One region of the Effusibacillus dendaii genome, then DNA from elsewhere that is predicted to be linked to it. Evidence: riboswitches for the same ligand, from Rfam matches in the RefSeq annotation. Region 1 holds a riboswitch; the other holds the start of a gene.
What was found. Region 1 has a riboswitch for thiamine pyrophosphate ahead of thiC (phosphomethylpyrimidine synthase ThiC). Riboswitches for the same ligand answer to the same signal wherever they lie in the genome.
Positions count from the first base shown of each region.

Region 2: linked by a shared signal. The riboswitch ahead of skT53_RS16560 (3-oxoacyl-ACP reductase) and the one ahead of thiC (phosphomethylpyrimidine synthase ThiC) in region 1 are both predicted to bind thiamine pyrophosphate.

Region 1 covers NZ_AP023366.1:2,024,714-2,035,014, reverse strand. Annotated here, with positions in the region: gene purT (formate-dependent phosphoribosylglycinamide formyltransferase) at 1-745, opposite strand, end outside; TPP riboswitch at 823-938, shown strand; gene thiC (phosphomethylpyrimidine synthase ThiC) at 1,104-2,885, shown strand; gene trhA (PAQR family membrane homeostasis protein TrhA) at 2,999-3,649, shown strand; gene argS (arginine--tRNA ligase) at 3,763-5,484, shown strand; gene skT53_RS10965 (EamA family transporter) at 5,504-6,409, shown strand; rRNA gene skT53_RS10960 (16S ribosomal RNA) at 6,927-8,475, shown strand; rRNA gene skT53_RS10955 (23S ribosomal RNA) at 8,825-10,301, shown strand, end outside.
Region 2 covers NZ_AP023366.1:3,120,642-3,130,942, reverse strand. Annotated here, with positions in the region: gene nrdR (transcriptional regulator NrdR) at 1-452, opposite strand, end outside; gene skT53_RS16600 (TIGR01457 family HAD-type hydrolase) at 620-1,495, opposite strand; gene skT53_RS16595 (MBL fold metallo-hydrolase) at 1,636-2,463, shown strand; gene skT53_RS16590 (NUDIX hydrolase) at 2,576-3,259, opposite strand; gene skT53_RS16585 (MBL fold metallo-hydrolase) at 3,348-4,091, shown strand; gene skT53_RS16580 (helix-turn-helix domain-containing protein) at 4,129-4,299, opposite strand; gene skT53_RS16575 (IS607 family transposase) at 4,334-4,963, shown strand; gene skT53_RS16570 (helix-turn-helix domain-containing protein) at 4,947-5,132, shown strand; tRNA gene skT53_RS16565 (tRNA-Val) at 5,237-5,311, opposite strand; TPP riboswitch at 5,605-5,715, shown strand; gene skT53_RS16560 (3-oxoacyl-ACP reductase) at 5,803-6,564, shown strand; gene skT53_RS16555 (transposase) at 6,780-7,622, shown strand; gene skT53_RS16550 (hypothetical protein) at 7,784-8,119, opposite strand; gene skT53_RS16545 (hypothetical protein) at 8,116-8,835, opposite strand; gene skT53_RS16540 (AAA family ATPase) at 9,037-9,816, opposite strand; partial or broken gene skT53_RS16535 (exonuclease SbcCD subunit D) at 9,813-10,301, opposite strand, start outside.

The sequences.
Region 1 (10,301 bases):
AGATTTCCTGCGCCTCTTGGAGTTGTGTTTCGGTGATCTTGTGCGGTTGCCACGATTCGATGTAATCCCCGTCCTTTTGAATATGCCCGATTGGTTGGCAAAAGGTGGTGCCGGACACGGAACGGATGGTTAACACTGTAATTTCGGAATCAAAATGGATAAATTCTTCCACGATCACACGGGTGTTTTTCGCACGACCGCCTTCCATCGCGTAATTCCAGGATTTTTCGACTTCATTCAATGAACCGCAGACACTTTGTCCTTTCCCGGATGAGCTCATCACCGGTTTGACCAGACAAGGAGTGCCGATTTTTTCTACCGCTTGACGCAGTTCATCCAGACTGTCCGCAAACAAATAGTTTGCAGTAGGGAGATGCAATGTTTCGGCCGCCAAGCGGCGAATCCCTTCCCGGTCCATCGTCAGTCGGGCGGCTGTGGCTGTTGGGATGACGCGGTAGCCCTCTTTCTCTAATTCCTGCAAAGTAGGGGTATGTATCGCCTCGATTTCCGGTACGATTACATCCGGCTTTTCCTGCTCGATCACAGACCGAAGTTGTTTATCGTCCAACATATTGATGACATGGGACCGGTGTGCCACTTGCATAGCGGGTGCGTTTGCGTAACGGTCGACCGCAATCACTTCGACTCCCAACCGCTGTGCTTCAATTGTCACTTCTTTTCCCAGTTCGCCGGAACCGAGCAGCATCATTCGTTTTGCTTTTGTGGAAAGCGGGGGTCCATACATGCTAAATCCTCCTTTAAAATATTGCTTGCCAAATCCGGCAAGAATCAATAAGCTAAAAGTATCACAGGTAAATATGGAATGGCTACTAGGGGTGTCCGTTAAGCTCGGACTGAGAGCGGAACGCGATAAAGTTCCGAAACCCTCGGGACCTGATCTGGATCATACCAGCGTAGGAAAGTAGAAGGCTACATACCAGAGTGAGCAATTATTCTCTGCCGTGCCAGCCGGGTCCTTTTTTAAGGATCCGGCTTTTTTCCTGCCACTATTCGAAATAACAATCATTCGCGCTGAAAAATCCGGTTCAGGCAAAGCAATTCATGTTGTACAAAATGATCGCCTGTGGAAGAAGGAGGATCTTATGTCAAACGAATGGCAGAATGCCCCAACAATGGAACTTAAATCGGCGTTTCCGGGTAGCGAGAAAGTGTATGTTCCCGGATCCAGACCCGATTTGAAAGTTCCCATGCGAAAAATTTCCCTGCATCCGACGACCGGAGCAACAGGGGAAACAGCGAACGATCCGGTGCTTGTATACGACACAAGCGGTCCGTATACCGACCCGAATTACCGGGTTAATATTCGGCAAGGTCTGACGCCCGTTCGACAAAGCTGGATTTTGGAGCGTAATGATACGGAAGAGTACGAAGGGCGCGCTATCAAACCGGAGGATGATGGATTCAGGGCGGGAGATCCGCTTGCGAACCGTGAGATTTTTCCCGGATTGAAACGGAAGCCGTTGCGTGCCAAAGCGGGCCGGAACGTAACGCAAATGCATTATGCAAGGCAGGGAATCATAACGCCTGAAATGGAGTTTATCGCGATCCGGGAAGGGTTGGCGCCTGAGTTCGTGCGAAATGAAGTAGCCTGCGGTCGGGCTATTATTCCGGCTAACATCAATCATCCAGAGAGCGAGCCAATGATTATCGGTCGTCATTTTCATGTGAAAATTAACGCCAATATTGGGAACTCGGCGGTTACCTCTTCGATTGAGGAGGAAGTGGAAAAAATGACATGGGCGATCCGTTGGGGTGCGGATACGATTATGGACCTGTCGACAGGCAAAAATATTCACACGACGCGCGAGTGGATCATTCGAAACTCACCTGTGCCGGTTGGGACGGTGCCGATTTATCAGGCGCTCGAAAAGGTCAACGGCGTCGTGGAAGACCTGTCATGGGAAGTGTACCGCGATACGCTGATTGAGCAGGCCGAGCAGGGGGTCGATTACTTCACGATTCATGCAGGCGTCTTGCTGCGTTACATTCCACTTACGGCGAAACGAGTGACTGGTATCGTTTCGCGCGGCGGATCGATTCTCGCTGCCTGGTGCCTAGCGCATCATCAGGAGAATTTTCTCTATACGCATTTTGAAGAAATCTGTGAAATCATGAAGATGTATGATGTGTCATTTTCGCTCGGTGACGGACTGCGGCCCGGATCGATAGCGGATGCAAACGATGAAGCGCAGTTTGCGGAACTGAAAACATTGGGAGAGCTGACGCAGATTGCCTGGAAGCATGATGTACAGGTCATGATTGAGGGGCCGGGGCACGTTCCCATGCACAAAATTAAAGAAAACGTCGATCTGCAGATGGAAATCTGCAAGGAAGCGCCGTTTTACACGTTGGGGCCGCTGACGACCGATATTGCGCCCGGTTACGATCATATCACGTCAGCCATTGGGGCGGCCATGATCGGTTGGTACGGAACGGCGATGCTCTGCTACGTAACTCCGAAAGAACATTTGGGGCTGCCAAACAAAAACGACGTACGGGAAGGTGTAATTGCATATAAAATTGCCGCCCATGCGGCCGATTTGGCAAAAGGCCATCCGAATGCGCAAAAAAGGGATGATGCCCTGTCAAAAGCCCGCTTTGAATTTCGTTGGCGGGATCAATTTAATCTTTCTCTGGACCCGGAACGGGCGATCGAATACCATGATGAAACGCTTCCGGCCGAGGCAGCCAAGACGGCCCATTTTTGTTCGATGTGTGGACCGAAGTTTTGCAGCATGAGAATCACGCAGGATATTCGCGAATACGCCGAATCAAACGGTATCGGGCTGGAAATGGCGATCGAAAACGGCATGGAGGAAAAAGCGAAAGAATTCCGGGAGTCGGGCGGCAAGATTTACAGTTAGGGCCTGTTGCAACAGGCCTTTTTTTTCATCGTTGAGGTGGAATTGCAGGCTGTCAACTGGTAAAATTCAAACAGGGACAGGTAAGGAAAACCCAGAGCGGAGTGAGATCATTAATGAAAAAATTACTTGGAATGAGGGAGCCAGTCAATACATGGACCCATTTTGTCACGTTTATAGCTGCAATTGTTGGGTTGGTGTTGCTCATCCGGTTATCAGGTGACAACCCTTCAAAGCTGGTCACGATGACCGTTTATGGAGTGAGTGTGATTCTGTTATTTGGGGCCAGTTCTCTATATCATTGGGTTCGAACGACGCCGGAAAAGCAGTTCGTTCTTCGGAAAATCGACCATATCTCGATTTATGCGCTGATTGCCGGAACCTATACACCGGTCTTCTACTATGGTTTGGAGGGCGCCTGGAAGTGGACGATGCTGGCAGCGGTTTGGGCATTGGCCACGATTGGCATGGTGTTGAAACTGTGGTTCATGAAATTGCCTCGTTACGTGTCAACTGCATTTTACCTGACGTTGGGTTGGATTGCGGTTGTGCCGTTTCTGAAACTGATTGAGAACTTGCCGACGGGAGCTATTGTTCTCATGTTTGTCGGCGGAGTGGCTTACACAATCGGTGCGATTATTTATGCCACCAAATGTTTTGACTTTTTTCCGAACCGGTTCGGGTTCCATGAAATTTTTCACCTGTTTGTTTCGGCCGGGAGCATCGCCCATTTTGTGATGATTGCATATTATATAACACCGCTTTGAGAGCGGTATTCTTGACATAATTTGCCCGTTTTAATACGATTCTGATATTGATGTGGGATAGGATACCCTCATAATTTATGAGGGTTTGTTTCTTTTCCTGAGGGGGATGTAGCGTGTACCGTCAACAAATTGCAGAGCAATTGGAAAAATATACATCATTTAATGCGGAACAAATTTACGGTTTGCTGGAAATTCCGAAAGAAGAAACGCACGGCGATGTAGCGTTTCCCTGTTTTCAGTTGGCGAAACAGTTTCGTAAAGCACCGGCTGGTATAGCGGCTGAATTGGCTGAACAAATTAATCGGGATACCCAGGCAAATGAAAATTCATTGATCGACCGGGCTGTGGCAGTCGGCGGATATTTGAATTTCTTTCTGAAACGGGAACGGATTATGGCGGATACCCTGATTTCGATTGCAACGATGGGCGACCGTTATGGGGATTCCGATGTCGGGCAGGGAGTTAAAGTTGCGATTGATATGTCGTCGGTAAATATAGCAAAACCGTTTGCGATTCATCATCTGAGGTCGACCATGATTGGCAACGCGATTGCGAATATTTACAAAAGCCAAGGATATCATGTCATCAAAATCAACCATTTAGGCGACTGGGGGACCTCTTTTGGAAAATTGATCGCCGCTTACCGGTATTGGGGCGGTGAATACGATTTTTCCGAAAATCCGGTAAGGCAGCTGCTGGCTCTTTATGTACGGTTCAATCAAGAGGCGGAACAAAAGCCGGAGTTGGAAGATGAAGCGCGGGCAGCGTTCAAGTCATTGGAGGATGGCGACCCGGAAGCCGTTTCGCTGTGGAAACGGTTTATAGAAATCTCGTTGAACGAGTTTGAAAAAACGTATCGGCTGTTGAACGTCGATTTTGACAGCTATAAGGGTGAAAGTTTTTATAACGACAAAATGGATGCGGTGGAAGAGGAACTTCGCCAAAAGGGATTGCTGCAAACTAGCGAAGGAGCCGAAATTGTCGATTTATCCGCATTTGATATGCCGCCTTGTTTGATCCGCAAATCGGACGGTGCGACGTTATACGCGACACGTGATTTGGCGGCTGCTTTATACCGACACCGTGAAATGGGAGCCGATCGGTTGGTGTATGTTGTGGGTGCTGAACAAAAACTCCATTTTCGGCAGGTTTTCAAGGTGTTGGAATTGATGGGCAACGGATGGGCGGCGACCGACTGTATTCATGTCCCGTTTGGCACCATGTTTGTCGACGGTCAACGATTGTCTTCGCGCAAGGGGCAGGTCGTTTTTTTGGAGGACGTATTGCGAAAAGCAATTGAAGTGGCCAAAGGGATCATTGAAGAAAAAAATCCGGATCTTCCGAACAAAGAAGAAATCGCCGAAGCGGTTGGCGTTGGCGCAATTATCTTCAATGATTTAAAAAACAGCCGGGTGAACGACGTAAATTTCGTGTGGGACGAGGCGCTCAATTTTGATGGGGAAACGGGACCTTATGTGCAGTACACATATGCTCGTTTATCCAGTTTGCTGCGGAAAGGACAATATGAACCTCAGTCCGCTGCGAGGTTTTCGGAAGTGTCCGGTTTGACGGGTGACGTCGAATGGTTGATCGTCAAATTGCTGGGACGTTTTCCAGATATCATGGAACGGGCCGCCGAGCAGTATGATCCATCTGTTGTAGCAAAGTATGTAATTGATGTCTGCCAAATTTTTAATCGGTATTACAATACAACGCGGATTCTGGACGGAGAAAAGCAGGAAATTGAAGAAAAGCTGCTGCTGGTTGCGGCGACCCGGACAGTGATTGGGAAATGCCTGCATTTGCTTGGATTACGGTCGATGGAAACGATTTAAAAGCTTAGAGGGGGCAAGGATGAATCGTCTAACGGCTAGTCTTATGGTTCTGTTAGGGGCCACAAGTTACGGATTGTTGAGCCCGTTTGTGAAGCTTGCCTATGATGCTGGGTTTTCACCGCAAGAGGTAACAAGCAGTCAGTTTTTGTTTGCTTTGCTCATACTGGCTGTTTTATCCGGTGTTCAATGGGACAATTTTAAGCGTTTGCGGCGAACCGATATTTGGCTGCTGGGAGTGCTTGGACTGTGTGCAACCGGGACCAGTATTTTTTATTATGTGGCGTTGAATTATTTGCCGGCAACACTCGCGATTGTACTGTTGTTTCAATCTGCCTGGATTGTGTTTATAATCGATTATTTTGTAACACGAAGAAAACCAAGCGGGATGCGTTGGGCAGCCATTTTGATGATTGTCTGTGGAACCTTTTTGGCCGTAAATTTATTTGAAAAAGAATGGAAGGAAGTTTCTTCATTCGGCCTGATGTTGGGGGTGTTATCGTCTATTTCTTGGAGCGCCTTTTTGTATTTAAATGAAAAGGTTACGAGTCAGGCACCCGCTATAATTAATTCATTTGTGCAGGTGGTTGTTTCGACTGTGGTGATTATGCTGGTATTCCCTCCCCGTTTTTTATGGAACGGTTCGATTGGACAAGGTTTGTGGGTATGGGCTGCGATTATTGGTTTATTAGGACAGGTGATCCCGCCTGTCCTGTTTAATAAGGGGATTCCGTTGATTGGAGGTGCGTTGGCAGGGGTCTTGGCTGTGATGGAATTGCCTGTGGCCATTGTTTCGGCTTCTTTGGTCTTGGGGGAGTTTGTAAATGCATGGCAGTGGAGCGGGATCCTTTTAATCGTTCTTGGGATTGTCGTTGCACAATTGCGGACAACGAAAATAGAGGAACGGAAAGAATCGAATAAAAGCTGATGAATTACGTATCTAGCCTACAGTTTCTTTGGTTATTTTCGTGTTTTGTTTCGAAATATACAAATTTCACGTTTGAGAATTCGGGTGTCGGATGGTAAGATAGCAAATGTCGCTGAGGCGATGGCGATAATTCGCTTGGTGAAACGGCAAAACGGTCTTAAACCATAAAACAAAAATTACTTGTTGAATTAATGCTTTGTTTGATGGTATGATAAGTTTTGTTGTCGCGAAAAATAAACAACTACAAGATCGTTCTTTGTACCCAAAGGGCACAAGCACCCAAAGGGCACAAGCAACGCTAAGCCACCAAAGGTGGCAGTCGTTCTTTGAAAACTGAATCGTGTAGGGAGCCAGATGGATTCTTAAGGGAATCCCGATTCCTGTGGAACGGGATCCATTCACAGAGGTGGCTCCGCTAAGAGCGCCAACGTCCTGTTGGCAACGCGGAGTATATCTAAGGAAATCCCGATTCCTGTGGAACGGGATCCATTCACAGTAAGTGCTGAAGCACTAACTGTTCATTGAGAGTTTGATCCTGGCTCAGGACGAACGCTGGCGGCGTGCCTAATACATGCAAGTCGCGCGGGCGGAAAGAGAGCTTGCTCTCTGGAAGCCAGCGGCGGACGGGTGAGTAACACGTGGGTAACCTGCCTGACAGACTGGGATAACGCCTGGAAACGGGTGCTAATACCGGATAATCAGCCTTTAGGCATCTAAGGGTTGTAAAAGGTGCTACGGCATCACTGACAGATGGGCCCGCGGCGCATTAGCTAGTTGGTGGGGTAACGGCTCACCAAGGCGACGATGCGTAGCCGACCTGAGAGGGTGAACGGCCACACTGGGACTGAGACACGGCCCAGACTCCTACGGGAGGCAGCAGTAGGGAATCTTCCACAATGGGCGCAAGCCTGATGGAGCAACGCCGCGTGAGTGAAGAAGGCCTTCGGGTTGTAAAACTCTGTCTTTGGGGACGAATGGCTGAGAGAGGGAATGTTCTTGGCGTGACGGTACCCAAGGAGGAAGCCACGGCTAACTACGTGCCAGCAGCCGCGGTAATACGTAGGTGGCAAGCGTTGTCCGGAATTACTGGGCGTAAAGCGCGCGCAGGCGGCCATTTAAGTCTGGGGTGAAAGCCCGGGGCTCAACCCCGGGATGGCCCTGGATACTGGATGGCTTGAGGATCGGAGAGGCAAGGGGAATTCCACGTGTAGCGGTGAAATGCGTAGAGATGTGGAGGAACACCAGTGGCGAAGGCGCCTTGCTGGCCGATAACTGACGCTGAGGCGCGAAAGCGTGGGGAGCAAACAGGATTAGATACCCTGGTAGTCCACGCCGTAAACGATGAGTGCTAGGTGTTGGTGGGGTCCACCCATCAGTGCCGAAGTCAACACAGTAAGCACTCCGCCTGGGGAGTACGGTCGCAAGACTGAAACTCAAAGGAATTGACGGGGGCCCGCACAAGCAGTGGAGCATGTGGTTTAATTCGAAGCAACGCGAAGAACCTTACCAGGACTTGACATCCCGCTGACCGGTTTAGAGATAGACCTTCCCTTCGGGGCAGCGGAGACAGGTGGTGCATGGTTGTCGTCAGCTCGTGTCGTGAGATGTTGGGTTAAGTCCCGCAACGAGCGCAACCCTTGATCTGTGTTGCCAGCATTGAGTTGGGCACTCACAGGTGACTGCCGGTGACAAACCGGAGGAAGGCGGGGATGACGTCAAATCATCATGCCCCTTATGTCCTGGGCTACACACGTGCTACAATGGGCGGAACAACGGGAAGCGAAGGAGTGATCTGGAGCGAAACCCTGAAAACCGTTCGTAGTTCGGATTGCAGGCTGCAACTCGCCTGCATGAAGCCGGAATTGCTAGTAATCGCGGATCAGCATGCCGCGGTGAATACGTTCCCGGGCCTTGTACACACCGCCCGTCACACCACGAGAGTTGGTAACACCCGAAGTCGGTGAGGGAACCTGAAAGGGAGCCAGCCGCCGAAGGTGGGATCGATGATTGGGGTGAAGTCGTAACAAGGTAGCCGTATCGGAAGGTGCGGCTGGATCACCTCCTTTCTAAGGAGCTCGAAAGAGCACAAGCACGAACACACAGGCTTCTCTACACGATTTGGTTTTGAAGGAACGACAGCCTTCGAGAGAAGGAAGAGTTTCTTCAGGTGGAAAGATTTGAGGGTTGCGGTCGCACATGCCACCGTGATATCAACATCTTCCGTTGAATTTTGTTCTTTGAAAACTGGATAGCGAATATGAGAAACGAAAAATTGCGAGGTAACTCATCTACCCACCAAAGTGAAGTGAAGCGTTGGAGCAACACCGAATACTTTGGCGGGGACCCAAAGAGATTGGGGAGCGAGTATACAATTCACAATTAGCTGGGAAGATACCGAGTAAAACCGATGTAGATGATTAAGCTACAAAGGGCACACGGAGGATGCCTAGGCGCCAGGTGCCGAAGAAGGACGGAGCGAACGCCGAAACGCCTCGGGGAGCCGTACGCAGGCTGAGATCCGGGGATATCCGAATGGGGGAACCCACTGGACGTAATGGTCCAGTACCCGCTGCTGAATCCATAGGCAGCGAGGAGGCAGACCAGGGGAACTGAAACATCTAAGTACCCTGAGGAAAAGAAAACAACAGTGATTCCGTCAGTAGCGGCGAGCGAAGGCGGAGAAGCCCAAACCAACCTGCTTGCAGGTTGGGGTTGCGGGGCGTCTCATGAGGAGTTACAAAATGGATGTGTAGGAGAAGCGGTTTGGAAAAGCCCACCGCAGAGGGTGAGAGTCCCGTATCTGAAACAGATCCATCTCCGAGACGGACCCCAAGTACCGCGGGACACGAGGAATCCCGTGGGAATCCGGGAGGACCACCTCCTAAGGCTAAATACAACCTGGCGACCGATAGTGAACCAGTACCGTGAGGGAAAGGTGAAAAGCACCCCGGGAGGGGAGTGAAAAAGAACCTGAAACCGTGTGCCTACAATCAGTCGGAGGACGTTAAAGTCTGACGGCGTGCCTTTTGTAGAATGAACCGGCGAGTTGCGATTGCAGGCGAGGTTAAGCAGAGAATGCGGAGCCGCAGCGAAAGCGCGTCTGAAGAGGGCGAAAGTTTGGAGTCGCAGACCCGAAACCGAGTGATCTACCCCTGGACAGGATGAAGGTGAGGTAACACTTACTGGAGGTCCGAACCCACGCACGTTGAAAAGTGCGGGGATGAGCTGGGGGTAGGGGTGAAATTCCAATCGAACTCGGAGATAGCTGGTTCTCCCCGAAATAGCTTTAGGGCTAGCGTCGAAGTAAGAGTCATGGAGGTAGAGCACTGATTGGGCTAGGGGCCTTCGCGGGTTACCGAACTCAGTCAAACTCCGAATGCCGTTGACTTATTTTCGGCAGTCAGACTACGAGTGCTAAGATCCGTGGTCAAGAGGGAAACAGCCCAGACCATCAGCTAAGGTCCCGAAGTACCGGTTAAGTGGGAAACGATGTGGCGGTGCACAGACAACCAGGATGTTGGCTTAGAAGCAGCCACCATTTAAAGAGTGCGTAATAGCTCACTGGTCGAGTGACGCTGCGCGGAAAATGTAACGGGGCTCAAACCGGACACCGAAGCTATGGATGACAATGTCGTGGTAGGGGAGCGTTCTATGCTCGTGGAAGTCAGACCGGAAGGACTGGTGGAGGGCATAGAAGTGAGAATGCCGGTATAAGTAGCGAAAAGACAAGTGAGAATCTTGTCCACCGAAAGCCTAAGGGTTCCTGGGGAAGGCTCGTCCGCCCAGGGTTAGTCGGGACCTAAGCCGAGGCCGAAAGGCGTAGGCGACGGACAACTGGTGGAAATTCCAGTACCACCGCGCTCGCGTTTGAGCGAAGGGGTGACGCAGGAGG
Region 2 (10,301 bases), 1.1 Mb from region 1:
TCGCTGTCCAGCAGATGTAAAATTTCCTGCGCAAATGTCTCGACATCGCGAAATTGTCTGTATACGCTTGCAAAACGGACATAGGCCACCGCATCTATGGCGCGTAGTTTTTCCATCACTTTTTCCCCGATTCGTTCAGCCGGCACTTCCTTGTCGTATTCGGAGCGGATTTCCCGCTCGATCGCATCGACCGCCTGCTCAATCGATTCCATCGCGATAGGCCTTTTTTCGCACGCCTTGAGAATGCCGCGAAGCAGCTTTTCCCGCGAGAATTCTTCCCGTCGGTTGTCCTTTTTGATGATTAACAGCGGAGCCATTTCGACTTTTTCGTACGTAGTAAAACGTTTCAGACAGGCCGGGCATTCACGCCTCCTGCGGATTGACGCATGATCTTCGCTGGCGCGCGATTCCAGCACACGCGAATCATTATGGTAACAATATGGACACCGCATCACGGTCCTCCTTGGCTCGATTGTTGCCGAAACCGCTCGTTTGACGAAGTGGGTTTATGTAACCTACACTACATCTAGTGTGCTTCGCTGTCTCAAACAAATTATATACACCATATATAGGAGGGTCAAGGGGCTCTTTTCCTATCGGCAAAAACAGGTCTTTCGACTCATTCCTCAGCAATAATCCGTAAAAAATCGGTCAGGTCATTCATCACAAAGTCAGGTGGATACTCTGCTTGTTCCGCATCCTCTCGCGAGGAATACCCACTCAAAACGAGCAATGTTTTCAATCCGGCCTGTCGGCCAGCCCGGATATCAGTTTCCAGATTGTCGCCAATCATCACGGTCCGTTCCGGTTGTGTGCCAATCCGTTGCAGACTGTACCGCATCATGCGGACTTCCGGTTTGCCGATCCAAACCGGTTCCTGACCGGATGCGGCGGACAGCGCTTGGCAAAGCGAACCGGCTCCCGGCAGCAGACCCCGTTCCGTCGGCAGCCGTTTGTCCGCATTGGTCGCCAGAAAAATCGCCCCATTTTGGATAGCGAGGCTGGCGGTCATTAATTTTTGATAGGTAAACTGCCGATCGATTCCGACTACGACAAAATCGGGTCGCGCCAGCCTAAGAGCCTCGTCTTCGCGATCGGCAAGCCCTGTATCGGCAACCGTCTCGGCATCATCCATGCGATTCACGATTCGGCAGCCGACTTCCCGCAGAGCGGTGTACAACCCTTCTTCACCGATAATATAGACAGACGGTTGATCGGCTGCCGCCTGTTCACGGATATACATAGCGGTTGCCTGGCTGGATGTAAACAGATGCTCCGGCCCCGCCGAAATACCCATCTGTTGCAGTTTTTGCGCAAACTGTTCGTTTGTGCGAGACGAGTTATTTGTCACAAACAGATAGGGCTTGCCGATCCGCTCCAACCACGCGATAAACTCCTTGGCGCCAGGCAGCAGTTCATTGCCTCGGTATATCGTTCCGTCCAGGTCGATCAGAAAACCGTCGCAAGCCAATAGGGATTGTATTGATTCAGTCATTTTCTGACTCCTTTTTGTGATTTATAATAAAGTAAACTTGGCTTCGCCAAGCCTCTTGCATAGGCAAGCCTTACACTCTATTTGCATTTTTATTGTTTCTGAGCGGGCAAATTAAAATTCTGTAAAAAGGGGATTCCGCCATGAGTGAAACCGGTTTGATGCACCGTTTACCTGTCTCGACCCCCACACTGTATCCGGCTACCACGACGAATGTGTACATCATTGCGGATCAAGGCGAAGCGCTGATTATTGACGGAGGATACGAAAATCCAGCAGCCGCCAAGGAAATTATCGATTATGTAACAAAGCTTGGCAATCCCAAAGTAACCGGCATCCTGCTCACCCACTATCACCAGGACCACAGTCCGGGGGCGAAAGCGCTGGCCGATTTTTACCAATGTCCGATCGCCTGTCATGCACTTGAAAAAGAAGCGGTCGAAAAACAAATTTCGCCTTACACCGTACAGATTACATATCAGGAAGGCGACATGATCACAGTCGGCAGCAAACAACTGCAAGTTTTGCATACGCCCGGCCACACGCGCGGTCATCTGAGCCTCTGGCTGGAAACGGAAAAACTGTTGGTCACCGGCGACAACATTGTAGCGGAAGGCACCACCTGGATTGGACCGCCCGACGGCGATTTGACCGATTACCTGCAAACGCTGCACCGCTTTTTGGAGTTGAAACCCGCCTTGATTGCTCCCGGTCACGGTGAATGGGTTCATGACACGATGGCCAAAATTGAATTTTTCATCCAACGCCGCCTGGAGCGCGAACAGCAGGTTTTACGTTTATTGGCGGAACAGCCGCGAAACGCAGCCGAACTGGTGCAAGCCATTTATGCGGGGCAAGTCCATCCAAGCGTGCTGTGGGTAGCAGAACGAACCGTACTGGGACATCTGGAAAAACTCATGCGCGAAAATAAAATTGCCAAAACGGAAGACGGCTCGTATCGGACAGTCTGAAAGACACCCAAGCAACAGCCTGTCAACTGCGTCCATAATCGTTTTATCACTTGGAAGCCATTTGATGCGACAGCAATGTTCAAACACCTGTCAGCGGCAGAATACAACCCGTTTAGGCCAGTTCGTGCGGGCGCGGAGTGCCGACACCTTGACCGTTTTGGAACGCATCGTATGCGCTGTCGAAACGCGCCAGATCGGTCAATGCGTCTTTTGTCGGAAACACCATTTTAAAGATACCTTTTTCCGCCTGTTGCAGGGCGTAGAGTGGATCCATCCAAGCGGCCCGCGCCACTTCTTTTTCGGAGGGAATCAGTTCGATGCTGCGGGGAAGAACGGTCAAAAAATAACGGGTATCAAACCGCCGGGGCGACACGGTGCGAGGGGTGATACGATGCCCGTAATAACGAATTTTATCGGTCTGCAAATGAATCTGCTTTTCGACCACCCACTCGCGAAACTGGAGTTGGCCTGCTTCCAAGCGTGTGCGTATTTCAGAAAGAGGCCTCGTCTCTTGATGAGGAACAAAATCAGCCAGTAAATAACCGACTTCTTCAAAACATTCGCGGATGGCGGTCACCGCATAGGACAAATCCACTTCCAACCGCTGTTTGACGCAGAGTCGATGAATCTGATCATCCCGATCTTCCGGCTGCATGACGCCGCCCGGAAATACATAAAAACCAGGCAAAAATTTCATCGTATCCGGGCGCTGCGTCATATATACTTCGATACCCTGGCCGTTTTCGCCGTTCCGGATAAGAATCATCGTCGCCGCCTGTTTGATCGTTTCGTTCACGTTGCATGCCCCCTTGTCTTTATGGTAGCAGACGGGGCGATTTGTGAAAACCAAAAATGCATTCCCTATAAAACAGGGGGGCATCCCATTGAAAATCCGATTGATTCGTCACGCGACCTTACTGCTGCAATTCGGTTCCAAAACGATACTGATTGACCCGATGTTCAGCCCGGCAGGCGCTATGTCGGCAACACCCAACACGTCCAACCAGAAAGCGAATCCGCTGATTGATTTGCCGTGTGCTGTCGAGGAGCTGACTTCACCGGATGCCATTTTATTGACGCACAGTCACCGCGACCATTTTGATGATGCGGCGGCCAATCTGTTGCCGCGCGAAATCCCATTTTTCTGTCAACCGGAAGATGTTTCGTACATCCAAAAATACGGTTTCTCAAACGTTGTCCCTATTGAACATGAGACAATCCGGGAAAATATCCGTATCATTCGCACAGGCGGGCGCCACGGACTCGGTGAAATCGGGCAAAAAATGGGCCCTGTATCCGGCTATATTCTCTCCGCAGAGAAGGAGCCTGCTGTTTATTTTGCGGGCGATACCGTATGGTGTCCGGAAGTGGAGTCGGCGTTGGATCGGCAACCGGATGTTGTCGTTCTGTTTGCGGGAGCCGCTCAATTCCTGGAAGGCGGTGCAATTACTATGACCAAAGAAGATGTCGCGACCGTCTGCCGGAAAGTGCCGACCTCCAAAGTAGCGGTCGTTCATATGGAAGCGTGGAACCACTGCTTGCTAAGCAGGCAATCGCTGCAGGAGTACCTGGCCAAAGAGGGAGTGATGGATCGGGTTGTGATCCCCGCCGACGGAGAATGGTTCTAAATGACGATCTCTCCTGTCAAGATCAACGTCTGCAAAGTCAAAAAAGTTGATAATTAACGATGGGGTTGCGAAGCTCTTGTCCGATCAAAGTTTCAATCTTTTGAATCCGATATCGCAACCCGCTCATCGATAACGAAAGATCATTCGCTGTCTGCTCAAGATTTCCCCCATTTACCAAAAATACGTAGAGGGCTTGAACTGTAAACATTGATTCTGCCTAAAACTGACTGTATACTATCAATATGGACAGATTAGTAACGATAGGCGAAGCTTCAAAGGTGTTGGGAGTATCGATTACAACACTCCGGCGATGGGAAAAAGAAGGCCGTTTGCAACCGGATGAAATTACCCCCGGCGGCCATCGGCGATACGATCTTGTGAAACTGCGGCCTGAATTGTTCCGGCTTCAGCGCAGCGACAGAACAACCGTGGCCTATGCCAGAGTATCAAGCCACGATCAGAAAGAGGATTTGGAGCGACAGAAACAAGTCCTTGAAATGTACTGCGCTTCGCAAGGGTGGACGTTTGAAGTGGTTTCTGACCTTGGATCGGGAATGAACTACCACAAAAAAGGTTTGAAACGCCTCTTACACGCCATCTTGCAGGACGAAGTAGGCAGACTGGTCATCACACACAAAGATCGCCTCCTTCGTTTTGGTGCGGAGCTGGTCTTCGCCATTTGTGAGGCGAAAGAGGTGGAAGTGGTGATTCTCAACCAGGGCGAAGACACTACGTTTGAAGAAGATCTCGCCAAGGATGTTTTGGAGATTATCACGGTGTTTTCTGCACGGCTCTACGGTTCGCGTTCACGCAAGAACCAGAAGCTCATAGAAGGGATGAAGCGGGTGGTTGAGGATGCTGAGAAGCCATAAGATTGCGCTTCAACCGAATAACAAGCAGTCCACCTACTTCGCAAAAGCGTGTGGTGTGGCTCGCTTTGCCTTCAATTGGGGCTTGGCAGATATGAACACTACATCACGTATAAAACAAAATGGAAGAATCGAACAACTGAGCATACAAGATATTTGCGATTTAAAATAGACCCGCAAAAATATTTAAGTAACCCTTGAAAGTCGTTCGCTCAACGATTAATTGCGTTAGTTATTCCGTCTAAGAAAAAAACCTTGGTTTCTCAAGGTTTTCAGTGGTGCGGCTAATAGGAATCGAACCTATGACCCCCACCGTGTCAAGGTGGTGCTCTCCCTCTGAGCTATAGCCGCATTTTAAACGTATGCACATTACCGACAATCGATATAATAACACGTTCGAATCAAGCTTTGCAAGTGGTAATCTATGCAAACTCCGTTTGTACCCAGACAGAGGATGGGTTCCGAGGTTTTCACCGCTGGAGATGATTAGGCCGTTACGGCGATCCAAAACGTACAAGTTGCGGTCTGCTTGACAAGGATTATATTCAATTATGAGGACCGCTCCAACTCACCGGGGTTTTATTCTAAGTGAAAAAAGTAGACCTAAAGTAAAATAAGGGTTATTATACAATATAATTCAATATTTGTACTACTGGGGGAGTCTTTGACTCAGACTGAGATTGGAACGTTAGGTTCCTAAACCCCTCGAACCTGAACTGGCTGATACCAGCGTAGGAAAGTAGTGATGCCGCAACTTGAATGTGATTCTATTTTCATAAGGAACGGGTCCCTACTACGGACCCGTTTTTTTTAATTCTAATTTAGAACGGAGGATTTTTACATTGGAAATTAAAGATCAAGTCGTTATTGTTACAGGGGCAAGTCGCGGACTCGGAACTGCCATTGCAAAGGCATTTGGATCTATTGGGGCCAATGTAGTAGTTAATTATTATCAAAACCGCGAAAATGCAGTTCAAGTAGCAAAAAGTATCGGCGATCACGCGCTTCCCATTGGCGCTGATGTACGAGACAAACAACAAGTTGAAAAAATGGTGTCCCAAGCCAAATCTCATTTTGGAAAGCCTGTTACTACTGTTGTTAACAATGCATTGGTGAATTTTCGGTTTGATCCGGTAACCCGAAAAGATGCATTCCATATTGATTGGGATGATTATCAAAGACAGTTTGAAGGAAGTGTCCAAGCAGCTTTAAATACAACTCAGGCTGTGCTAGCCGATATGAAGGAAAACAGGTTTGGGCGAATTATTAATATCGGAACAAACCTCTTCCAAAATCCTGTTGTGCCTTATCATGATTACACCACAGGGAAGGCTGCTTTACTAGGTTTTACACGAAATATGGCCAATGAACTTGGACAATATGGCATTACGGTTAATATGGTCTCCGGAGGACTATTGAAAACCACAGATGCCAGTTCAGCTACTACAAAAGAGGTGTTTGAGCTAATCCAATCGATTACGCCTCTACGCAATGTAACTTCACCGGAGGAAGTGGCGGATGTTGTATTATTTTTTGCTTCCAAATGGGGTAGGGCTGTAACTGGTCAAAATCTTGTTGTTGACGGTGGTTTAGTTATGGACTAGGAATTAACCAGGCCTTAGATTGAAAATTTAGCCGGGTTAACTAGTTAGTTCCCCATGAAAAAGTCCTACTTAAAATGGTTTCTACTAAAAAACGGAATTCCGTTTTCCAGTCGAGAATTGGTAAGAGACGAACAAACCAATCGAAAGGCAACGGAATTCCTGCTTCTTAAGATTCGACCTAAACCCGTGCCTTCCTTCTTAAGGAGGCCATTTTTATGATACGTACACAACACGCTCAGTTAGATTTATTTGAAGCTCTTCTTCCGCCTGAATTATTGACTCTCAACGAAGAACTCACCCACATTGTCAAGTTACTGCAAGACGACAGGTTCATGGAGCCGTTCATGAAACGCTTTCGCAGTAAGATGGGCAGACCCACCATCCCCATGCAGACGTTTCTGCGCATGATGTACCTTAAATTTCGTTATCAACTCGGCTTTGAATCCTTGGTAAAAGAAGTGGGGGATAGCCTGATGTGGCGTCGTTTCTGCCAAATTCCGCTTACCAAGAAAGGCGCTGTTCCGCACCCCACCACCCTTAGTAAACACGCCCAGGTATTTGGTGATGAACTCATTCGGGAACTGAATCACCTTCTGGTGCAGAAAGCGAATGAAGAGAAGCTGATTCGCGCCCGAAAACTTCGGGTTGATACCACTGTGGTGGAAACCGACATTCACTATCCTACCGATGCAAGTTTGCTGCAGGATGGTGTACGCGTCATCACCCGTATTGCAAAAGCTATGAAGGAAAGCAGCACTGAACTGACCTCTCAAATCAAGGACCGCAGTCGGACGATTCGTAACAAGGTATTTTCCATTAGCAAGGTTCTTAAGCGCCTCACACAAGAAGCTATTTCGGAAGTCCGCCAGATTACAGGCGAAATTCTGGACGTAACTCAGGATGTGGTGCGCTCGGGTTGGACGCTTTTGCAGGAGACAACCGAGAAGGCGAAGTCCCTTCCATCCAAAGTGATCAACAGGTTATTACCGCTTCCGCAATGCTCTCCAATTCTTTGGCAACTTGTTGCTGCAATTCGGAAGCCGGTGTTCCATCAGTGATCTGATGCCATTTTGTTTGTTTCATAGTAAAACTTTCGCGGGATTCCTCTAGCTTTCTTGTCAGCCTTGTAAGTTCCACCAACAGATCACTAGCCTGTTTTTGTCTTTCTTGTATCTCGAGTCTCAGTTGGGACAACTGGCCCTGCAGTTCTTTTTCCTCTTTACAATGCCTTAGCAACACGTTTGTCTTTGGTTTGTATATCTTGTACGGCTTGATCAACTGTGTCGGCTCCGATGGAGGCAAGAGATTCCTTAAGCGCGAGTTCCGCCTTTTTCACCGATTCCTCTTTTTCAAGTAAGGACTGTATTACCGTAGTATGTTCTGCTTGTGCCAACTCAGTTTTTTGTTGATACCCGGCCATTTTGGACGAAGAAACGCCGATCTCTTCCTTCAGTCTCCCGATTTGTCTCTCTAATTCCTCAATTGCCTGTTTCCACTCAGCCAATTGAGCCCGTTTCTGCTCAATGTTACTTCGCTGCTCTTCAATCAATTTCAAGAGTTGTTGACCTGAAGCAGACAGGCCACGCCAGCACAGAGATCTGCCGCCAGCTTGGCTGCCATTGCCCGTTTGTCCTGCATCACGACTTCTTTGTGCTGTTGGCGCAGTATAGCCAGTTGTTCCTGGGCATTCCCCAACTGTTGGGTTGTATTTTGTAGTGAATCCGACTCCTTTTGCAGATTCTTTTCCAATTGAGCAAGTTGGTCGACTTCGATGGAATTTGCTTCTTCCAACCGTACTAAATAGTCTGCTTTCACCTTTCCTTCCAATAACCGGTTTTCATCCTTTGAGAGTTGATCCGGATCAGCTGGCGGCTTGCCCTGGAGTTCCAGACGCTGATTCTCGTAAATCGGCATTTGCTCCGTGAGGGTGTGGTCCTGTAAACGTTGTGTGTTTAACTGCTTTTCAGCATCCGTTAGATCTTTCGTCCGCCGATCCACTTCCGACTGTTTCTCCTGCATTTCTTTGACGGCATTCTGATAAGCGTCATATTTGCTTACTGCGGCTTGAACTGCCTCCCGATGCTCAGGTGGTAAGGAGTTTTGTTCGATAATCTCTTTTTGCTTCAGCAGTTTGTCATCGATTGTGGCTTGCTGTTCAACTAACTGGTTAATAGCCGCCATAATTTCCGTGTGTTCTGTCTGTTTCTGATTGTTTCGCAACTGCAATTGGCCGATTTTTTCATTCAGTTCTTCCATCTCTTGTTCCAACACAAGAGCAGACTCAAGTTGGATGCAAGGATTTCTAAACCGGATCGTTCTTTTTCTAAATGCTGTTGTTCACTTTTGATATCCTCAAACTGTTTAACGAACGGAAGCACTTTTTCAGCCTTTTCCGATGCTTCAAGCTTCTGTTTGATCAGCTGAATTTCCTGGTCGGATGCTTATGCTGCACCAGTTGGTGGTTTGTTTTCTTCAGTTGCTCCTGCCATTCGACGATTTTTTTGCGGTCTCATATCGGGACTGTATTTCCCAATGTGCTTGGAAAGCCTGCTTTTCTTTGTCTGTCGCTTCCTGAAGCAGTTTTTCCGCCTGCTGCAACGCTTCCTGCGAACAGTCTCCCATGCCGTTTTGTTCCGCCACAATCACTTCAAGGGACTGTTTCGTCTTTTGATGGCGCTCATTCAGCTTCTTGCTCAAGTTCATTCCATACCGTTCCAAAGCGAATAACCTCTGTAGTATTTCCCGCCGTTCCCGGCCGCCCAACTGCAAAAAATCAGCAAACTTCCCCTGCGGGAGAACAACAGCCCGGGCAAAATCCTCCGGTTTCAGTCCTAATATCTCCTGCACGACTTGTGAAACTTCTCCGTCTTTGTCAGCCAATACGACCAGTTCTTCCTGATTGGCGTCCAGTTCGTAGATTCGGCTGTATTTGTTTTTGATCGTAATTTCGGTATTTCGCTCGTACCTCCGGTCGATCCGGTAGATTTTGCGTTCTGCCCCTGCCCCGATCTCAAACTGAAATGAAACGGTAAGACTGTTTTCAGTATGATTCAGGATGCCCTGGGTTCTGTTTTTCGCACGTCCTACAGATCCAAACAATGCCAGGGTGATCGCGTCCAAAATCGTCGATTTGCCGCTGCCCGTAGGACCAAAAATACTGAACACTCCCGCATCGGACAACTGGTTAAAATCTACGGACTGTTTCTCGCGGAAGCTGTGAAGACCTTCAATCGTCAAAAAAATCGGTTTCATCCGGCCATCTCCTCGCTTTCCGCAATTGGTTCCTCGTCCTCCGATGTATCAGATGTCAACTCCAGGAAAAGTTTCACAAGTTCCGGGTCTGGTGATACACCGATTTGCCTTTCATAGAAACGGATAAACATTTGTTCATCTGACAAATTGCTTAGTTCCGATTCGGATAAACTGTGCTGCATATCCGGTAAAATCGGCCAGATGTTGACGATACCTTCGTGCATATTACGCAGTAACTGAACGTCCTCCATGGTAAGAGGTTTGTCCATGTGAAGCGTCAAATCGATCCACGCATTCCCATCTTTTCCCTCGTCCACCCATGTTTGAACCTGACTGGTTCCTTCCTTGGCAGCCCATTTGATAAGCGGTTTGCCGGACGACAACAGAATCTCGGTTATTTGTGCGGGTTTCCCAGGTTCCACATCCACCAGTACAACCATTTTTTTCTGATTATGTTCAGAGAAACTGTACGCTAGCGGGGAGCC